DNA from 2 places in the Gracilibacillus sp. Marseille-QA3620 genome. Region 1 is predicted to be linked to the other one. Evidence: riboswitches for the same ligand, from Rfam matches in the RefSeq annotation. Region 1 holds a riboswitch; the other holds the start of a gene.
What was found. A riboswitch is a leader RNA that binds a small molecule or an ion and turns the genes downstream of it on or off. The one in region 1 is predicted to bind glycine.

Region 1 (4,428 bases):
CCGAAATCCATCTGGGCAATATAGCGCTGGTGACCAAATTGTTCATGCTGATAAAGGATTTTCTCAATAATCTGCTGTGGACTGCCGACATTCATGACATTATGCGGGTTACTTCCTTGGATGAAAGCAGCATGCGGAAAACCGCGTCCCTTGGTGCGTTCCATTCCTTTATTGATATGAGGGTAGTACTCGTCAAGCGCTTTCTCGGCATCGTCTGCGATAAAGAAGAAGCCAGCCGTTGCGACTGGAAGGGTAGATGGGTCATAGCCGTTTTGTCTGGCTGCTTCCCGGTAAGCGTCAATAGAACGCTTGAATGTCCCCGGTATGCGGATTAGGTAAATGGTCGCCCAATGTATAAATACCAAATTAAAGTCCCTTGCTTGCATCAATACGATACTATTCCATGATAATCCCCCTTATAAATGAAGCTGATTAGGGATAAGTATACTAAAATGCTGGAAAAAGAACCCGGATGATGACTTATGGAGGGGGAGGAATGCATTGAGCTTTTTCACTCGGGAAGATAATGATTCTATGGATTGTTTTAAGTGTAACAAAATTAATTTTGTTCATTTCCTTCTCAATAAAACTTTGTGGTAAAGGCAATAAGGGTATAGATCAAGGATGTGAGAAAAGGAAGGTTTGGATAAAAGAAGAATTCTTTATTTACATTTGGTATATCTGTTTTTATCCCGCGAACCCCTTGTATAGCTTGGTCATAGTATCGAGCTTTAAGCTCTCCGGTTGAAGTGAAAAACCAATTGAATAGGGTGAAGATTACTCCTACAAAAAAAGAATCGTCAAGGAAATTGGAATGATAATGATGTGACAAACTAAAACTTGTACCAATTAATAATAATAAAGTAAGAGTAATGGTTAATATTTTTTTAAACAATATCCTCTTTCCCTTCTGAACAGCTAAGTATTTACTGCCTGCATTTCCTGTTAATAAAGTATATTTGAGGTCTAAAATAGATATCCCTTATATAAACCGCAAAATATTCCATTAATTAAAATTGACCAAGCGTGGGTGTAAAAAAGAACCCGCCTCTCTAGGCGGGTTCCTATGGTTAACACTTATTTTCTACTACTTCAATCTTACTTCGCTGCCGATTATAAAGAAATACTAAAGCGATGAACCAAATTGGTGTCAGTAAGAGTGCGAGTCTCGTTGCCTCAGCAAACAGCATGACAATTAGTACGAGTGCGAATAACGCTAAAACGGCATAGTTGATGAATGGGGCGAATGGTGCCTTGAACGTCGATTTAGCAGCAAGTTCTGGCCGTGTTTTCTTATAACGGATATGGGCAATCAGGATAATGCTCCATACCCAGATGAAACAGATTGCGCTTATGGTCGTCACAATCGTAAATGCCTGTTCAGGAATGACCTTGCTGAGAAGGGCCCCAATTGATACAACAACGGCAGAAAGGAATAGCGCATTGCTTGGCACGGCATTCTTATTCAATTTCCCGATTTTCGCCGGAGCAGAGCCATCCTTACTTAAGGAGTGAAGAATGCGGCTCGTGGAGAAGAGACCACTGTTGCAGGCTGATGCAGCAGATGTCATGACGACGAAATTGATTATGCCGGCTGCCACTGGGATGCCAATAAGCGTAAATACACCGACGAATGGACTGCTGTCTCCGTTCAGCATTGTCCATGGATTGATAGTTAGTATAACGATAATCGCTCCGACATAGAATAATAGAATTCGTACCGGAATCTTATTAATTGCCGAGGGAATGTTCTTTTTAGGATCAGCTGTTTCGGCTGCTGATACACCGACAAGCTCCATGCCGACGAAAGAAAAGACGACAAGCTGGAAGGAGAGCAGGAAGCCTTGGACCCCATTCGGGAACATGCCGCCGTGACTCCATATATTTGATAGGGAAACCGTTCCCGTATTTGTTTGAAAGCCAATGACCAATAATACAATTCCGACCGCAATCAAAGCAATAATCGTGATGACCTTAATGATGGCAAACCAGAACTCAAGCTCGCCAAACAGCTTAACGGATAATAAATTCAATGCTACGAGAATAATTAAGCACGCAAATGCCGGTATCCATTGCGGAATGTCAAACCAATACTGCATGTAGACTCCGACGGCAATGATGTCCGCCATCGCGGTCATGATCCAGCAAAACCAATAGGTCCAGCCTGTCACATATCCAGCCCACGGTCCGATATATTCCGTGGCGAATTCCGTGAAGGAGGTATACCCGGTATTCGATAATAGCAATTCCCCTAAAGCCCTCATCACAAAAAATAACGCAATCCCAATCAGAAGATAGGAAAAGATGATAGATGGACCTGCCAGGGCAATTGATTTACCTGCCCCCAAAAATAACCCGGTTCCAATTGTTCCGCCAATGGCGATTAATTGAACGTGCCGGTTCTTTAAATCTCGTTTTAACTCTTGTTGCCCCATGTTTCTTCGCCTCCGCTTGTATGTCTAGATGAACCGGATAAAGTTCCTCGAGAAAATAAAAAAGAGATTGGAACAGAATCCAATCTCTAAAGGGCATTTTAGAAAAATAACAATGCAATACTTGCTACTCTCCTGTCCTTTTGCCTGAGATTATGAATCCTTCGGCGCTGCACATTTGCTGTACAGTCTCTCCAGAAGCTGCTCCTGCCATAGTTTGATCCACGGCATTCAACGCTTACTAGTATCCAGTTTTCATGGGAAAATGATTCCCATTTATTTTTATAGAATAATGGAAGTCTAACATGAATGCGATAAATTGGTCAATTATTTTAACCGGAAATGACTGGGAAATGTCGAAAAATCATTTGGAAGCTTATCTAACAAACAGACTGACAAGGAGCGTTATTAAGGCATAAGATTTTACTAAAGCATTTGATGTTTATTAGTGCGGGGTAAAGAATAAGAGGAGCATTTGAATGAATAGACTAAGAGAGTGCTTGAGACAAAAGAGGTGTTGAAATGATGAATGATGCGATGAAACGCGGGATAGTAGAAGCAAGAAGAACGATGAACCAAAATGATGGGGGACCGTTTGGGGCTTCCATTATTGATAAGAACGGGACGGTCATTGCGGTTGCATCCAATACCGTGCTGAAGGATCATGATCCGACCGCGCATGCGGAGGTCAATGCGATCCGCAAGGCCGGTGAGGTGCTCGGAACGCATGATTTATCCGGCTGTGTACTGTATGCTACAGGTTTTCCATGTCCGATGTGTCTATCGGCCATTATATGGGCTAATATTCATAAGGTGTACTATGGCTGCACACCGAAGGACGCAGAGGCGATAGGATTCAGGGATGATTTTATTTATCGTTTCATTCAGGATGGTTTCGAGGATTCATCCATTCTTGACCTTGAGGAGCTGGACCGTACCCAATGTATGGAGTTATTCGAGGAGTATGCACAAGCGAATAAAGCCATTTATTAAATAAGGGCCATTCTCTTAATGTGAGAATGGCCCTTATGCCAATGCTCAGGGGGCAGGGGTTATCAAGGAGCTTGTTCAAAAAGGCAGGAAAGGCTTTGTAACCTGTGAGCTGCTCTCCTTGTCAACGGATATTGAATCATACTTCGAGGTGGGTACTGAATGTCAGGAGGTATGTGCGGAGCTTGGAGCAGAGTTTGCCCAAGTTGAATTCCAGAATGACTCCTATGATACGATCATCGCATTAGCGAAGCTTGTAAAGAAGCAGATAGAAGCTGTTCCAGCTTCCCGATAGGCACGAAAAAAGCCCCGATAATATGGGGCTTAGGAATTATTTATCATCTTAACTCATTACCGCATGTGCAAAATGTTCAATCTTATCTTTATGAATGCTGACGGTCTCTCCGTCTGCGAGACTCTTCATAGCCATCTTCCCAACAAGCCGCTCAATAAAGCTGAGTGCATCCAGGCGAATCTCCCCGCCAAAGGATTCATGTGCAAGTGCATGGGCTAGAAGCTCTGGCGGAAAGTTATCGGTGAAATGCTGCTCTGCCTGCTGTTCATTGCCACAGCAAATGAATAAACCAATTTCCTTGTCGAGCAGTTCGCTCTTATGGTTTTGCATAAATTCCTTTACCGCGCTGTGAAGCCTGCCGTATCGAATCGGGCCGCCAATAAGAATAGTGTCATAATCACTGAGATCAGGCTCTTGGCTGACAATATCAATGAGGGTTGTAACTCCGTCAATCTCGTGTGCGAGCATCTCAGCACAGGTCTTGGTGGTGCCGCTTTTTGAAGCATAAACAATCATTGTTTTCATGGTGCTTAATCGCTCCCTTCAAGTGAAATGAATGTTCACCATAAGCATACATGAAATATTGCAAGGAATCGAATGATGTATCTTGAATAAGGATAGGAAGAGGGAGGCGATAAGGATGACAAAAGGTGGGAAGTATGTGGAGCTCTCTGGTGGAGCGGAATTATATGTGCGGGATATCGGACAAGG
Region 2 (4,428 bases), 1.7 Mb from region 1:
TTCGGCTCTTCCTCTCGAATGAATTCATTCGGCAGCAATTCTGAGAGGCTTGCCTCTGGGACATCCAATTCCGGCAGGGAATAGCCAATACGGCCTGGTTTTGTAAGTTCAAATATTAAAGGCTGATCCTGTTTATGCATGGAAATCCCCCAATTCTTTTGCAAATGTATCAATTTCTTCCCGTGTACGCAGCTCTGTTACGGCAACAAGCATACACCCTTCAAGCTCTGGATAATCACGTCCTAGATCATAACCGCCAATAATTCCTTTCTTAAGGAGCAGACGATTCACTTCTTGAACAGATCCATTTACCTTCACGACAAACTCATTAAAGGATGGTCCCTCAAAGGCTATTTTAAGTCCATTTGATTTAAGAGCCTCTTTTGCATAATGAGCCTTCTGGATATTTTGGACAGCCATCTCCTTCACGCCTTGTTTCCCGAGTGCGGTCATCGCAACAGATGCAGCAAGCGCATTTAAGGCTTGGTTGGAGCAAATATTAGAGGTAGCCTTATCCCTTCTGATATGCTGTTCCCGTGCTTGAAGGGTTAAAACGAAGCCTCGCTTGCCTTCTTCATCCACCGTTTGACCGACAAGACGGCCCGGCACCTTCCGCATTAATTTATTGGTAACGGCAAAGTATCCGCAATGCGGACCGCCAAAGGCTGCAGGGATGCCGAATGGCTGGGCATCGCCAATCACGATATCAGCGCCGAATTCCCCTGGAGGCGTTAATACACCAAGGGATAACGGGTTGCTTGAGACAATCATCATCGCCTTTTGAGCATGAACCAGCTTCTCAACCTCCGCAAGATTTTCAATGCGACCGAAGAAATTCGGATACTGAACAATAAATCCAGCTGTATCTCCGTCTATTTGTTCAGCTAATTTCTCCAAGTCTGTCACGCCATCCTTGCACGCCACAACTTGAAGGTCAATATATTGTCCCTTTGCATAGGTTGCAAGAACAGCACGAGATTCAGGATGAACTGCCTCTGAGACTAGCAGCTTCTTCCTGCGAGTAGACCCAGCGGCAAGCATGGCTGCCTCAGCAAGCGCCGTACCCCCGTCATACATGGAGGAATTGGCTACATCCATACCCGTCAATTCGCAAATCATTGTCTGGAATTCAAAGATAGCCTGCAGCTCTCCTTGCGAAATCTCCGGCTGATAAGGTGTGTAGGCTGTATAAAACTCAGAACGGGAAATGACATGATCAACAATAACCGGCATGTAATGGTCATACACTCCTGCACCAAGGAAGGAGCTATAGCTTTTAAGGTCGGCATTTTTTGCCGCCATTTCAGCTAATTCCTTCAATAGGGCTGACTCTGATTTGGCCGGCTTGATGGCATACTCCCCTTTGAAACGGACATTGGATGGAATATCAGAGAATAGGTCGTCAATTGAATCAACACCAATTGTTTGCAGCATTTCTTTCTCATCTTCGGTAGTCATCGGTAAATAACGGTGGTTCATTTCTGCACTCCTCCTGCTTGCGGACGTTTATAAAATGGGGTTTTGACCACTTTAGCCTTTAATTGCTTGCCGCGAATCTCAACCTTTACTTCTCCATCAAGTGTGGCATATTCACTTTTAATGAGCGCCAAACCAACATTCTTCTTCAAGGTAGGGGATTGGGTGCCTGTCGTGACCTCTCCAATCTGAACACCTCCGGCAATTACCGGATAGCCATGACGCGGGATTCCCCGGTCAATCATCTCGATGCCGACCAGCTTGCGCGGAGCCCCGTTTTCTTTTTGTGCTTTTAATGTTTCTCGACCAATAAAGTCTCCCTTATCAACTTTGACCGTAAAGCCTATTCCTGCTTCTATCGGGGTAATATCCTTCGAAAGCTCCTGTCCGTAAAGCGGCAGTTTAGCCTCAAAACGAAGAGTATCGCGTGCTCCCAGACCGCATGGTATAAGACCGATACGCTCGCCTGCTTTCAGCAGTTCCTTCCAAAGTCCTGCCGCATCCTCGCTTCGGCAGTACAATTCAAAGCCATCCTCCCCTGTATAACCGGTCCTAGAGATCAGCACGTTCATTCCAGCGACCTTCACATCCTCATAAAAGCTGAAGAAGCCTAAGCTTGTTAAATCTGCCTCTGGAGCAAGGGGCTGCAGAACCTCTTCTGCAAGCGGTCCCTGCAAAGCGAGCAGGGCGATTTGTTCAGAAATATTTTCAAGCTCTGCTCCTTCAGTCAAATGGGACGTCAGCCATTCAAAATCTTTGTCAATATTTGAGGCATTCACTACAAGGAGATAGTCATCCTCAGCCTTCTTATAAATAATTAAATCATCGACCGTTCCGCCATCCTCATAGCAGAGAGCTGTGTACTGTGCTTTACCTGCTATCAATTTACTCACATCATTGGTCACCATTTTTTGAAGAAACGGCAGTGAACCTGCTCCCTTGACTGTAAATTCACCCATATGGGAGACATCAAAAAGGCCCGCCTTCGTTCTAACTGCCTCATGCTCATGCTTGATTCCCGAAAATTGCACAGGCAGCTCCCAACCGCCAAAGTCAATCGTCTTTCCGCCGTATTCCCCATATACTGAAATCAGCGGAGTTTGCTTTAACTTCTCCATCCTCTACCTCCCAATGATTCGTATAATCCCTTTTCAATCACAGAAAAAAGGACAGAAACCAGCCCTAATTTTAGGAAATGGTCTCTGTCCTGATACCTGAAAGTTTACCGCATACATCCTGCGTTTCCCCTTTGGTGGCCTCATCTAGTTAAATAGTGAAAGCACTCTCCAGAGTTGCGTCCAGCAAGTGTTCTTTTGCCTGAGAGATTCACGGTCTCAGCCGTTTGCTCCTTCGGCGCCGCAGCCTGCGGTCTCTCCCCTTGCCTTCATTCGCTCATATTTTTATGTAATTGGTTCATACTAAACATCATGCAAAGGGATTAGACTATTATCAAAATAATCTAACAAGATAGTTATATCCTATCATCAAGAGGAACATTGTGGCAAACGTAAACCTCCACTTGAAGAGGAATTGCCCAAGCTTACTATAAGGAAAGACGGGGTCAGCCATGAGCAATATTCCAGATATTCATTTTGAAGATGGGTGGGAAACAGAGCTTGAAGAGAGAATCAATGAAGATGGACCTTGGTCAAGCTATTCTCTTTTTCAACTTAGCATCGAAGCTGAAAAGCAAAAGCTAATACCAGATTTCACTGGGTTAATCGGACCGAAGCATCTTTCGGGATTCACTCCTCTCCCCCACCAGCTCGAAGCAGCAACAGAAGTAATCGAGCGCATGAACGGAAAAGCCATCTTAGCCGATGAGGTCGGTCTTGGAAAGACAATAGAGGCAGGGCTTATTTTAAAAGAGTACATGATTCGAGGACTTGCACGAAAAATACTCATCTTAGTTCCTGCTTCCTTGGTCTCTCAATGGGGAACAGAGCTGAATCAAAAATTTCATATTCCAGCCTGCATTTACCGCAAGGGCTATGGGTGGGATGGAGATATTCTCATAACCTCCATTGATACAGCCAAACGGGAGCCACACCGGTCTGCCATTCTTGAACAATCCTATGATTTGGTCATCATTGATGAAGCTCATAAATTAAAAAACAATAAAACCAAAAACTATGAATTTGTTCAAAAAATCCAAAAGAAGTTCTGCCTGCTGCTGACAGCTACGCCTATCCAAAACAAGATTGAGGAAATTTTCTACCTTGTTTCCTTGCTGAAGCCAGGCCATCTTGGCAGTTATACGAGCTTCAATGAGCGATTCTCCGCCAAAAAGCGTTCCTTGAAGGATGATGCCTACCTGAAGGAATTAGTGAACCGAGTCATGATTCGTAATAAACGCCAGGAAACAGGGATTGAATGGACAAGCAGAAAGGTAGAGTCGGTCTTCATTGAATTCTCCGAGAAGGAGAGAGCCCTTTATGATGCAGTCGCCTCCTTCCGTGAGGCTTTGCCGGAGAAAATGAATACCGGCTTCTCCTCCCTGATTCTTCAGCGGGAGGCCTGCAGCAGCCGAGAAGCTGTCTACTTTACGCTTCGCAATATGCTTGAGAAATATCCAGATGCCAGTGAGACCTATAAGCAGAAGATTCATGAGCTGATTGGCAAGGTAGAAGAGGTGAATGTCAACTCGAAGGCTGAAAAAGCATTAGAGCTGATCAAGAATATTAATGATAAGGTCATTATCTTTACAGAATACCGTGCTACTCAGCTGTATTTGCAGTGGTTCCTCAAGCAAAACGGCATTACATCTGTTCCTTTCCGGGGCGGTTTTAAGCGCAGCAAAAAAGACTGGATGAGAGAGCTCTTTCAAAAGCAGGCACAGGTGCTGATTGCGACAGAAGCCGGCGGCGAGGGAATCAATCTGCAATTCTGCCATCACATCATCAATTTCGACCTGCCATGGAATCCTATGCGGCTTGAACAGCGAATCGGGAG

Region 2: it holds a riboswitch for glycine, as region 1 does, so the genes downstream of both, gcvT (glycine cleavage system aminomethyltransferase GcvT) here and ACY8DX_RS02365 (amino acid permease) in region 1, are expected to answer to the same signal.

What each region holds. Positions count from the first base shown of each region.
Region 1 covers NZ_CM143102.1:462,467-466,894, forward strand. Annotated here, with positions in the region: partial or broken gene ACY8DX_RS02360 (LLM class flavin-dependent oxidoreductase) at 1-314, opposite strand, end outside; gene ACY8DX_RS02365 (amino acid permease) at 1,071-2,435, opposite strand; glycine riboswitch at 2,558-2,640, opposite strand; gene ACY8DX_RS02370 (nucleoside deaminase) at 2,955-3,425, shown strand; gene ACY8DX_RS02375 (hypothetical protein) at 3,574-3,717, shown strand; gene ACY8DX_RS02380 (flavodoxin domain-containing protein) at 3,766-4,242, opposite strand; gene ACY8DX_RS02385 (alpha/beta fold hydrolase) at 4,358-4,428, shown strand, end outside.
Region 2 covers NZ_CM143102.1:3,041,425-3,045,852, forward strand. Annotated here, with positions in the region: gene gcvPB (aminomethyl-transferring glycine dehydrogenase subunit GcvPB) at 1-140, opposite strand, end outside; gene gcvPA (aminomethyl-transferring glycine dehydrogenase subunit GcvPA) at 133-1,479, opposite strand; gene gcvT (glycine cleavage system aminomethyltransferase GcvT) at 1,476-2,594, opposite strand; glycine riboswitch at 2,677-2,768, opposite strand; glycine riboswitch at 2,772-2,864, opposite strand; gene ACY8DX_RS15335 (DEAD/DEAH box helicase) at 3,044-4,428, shown strand, end outside.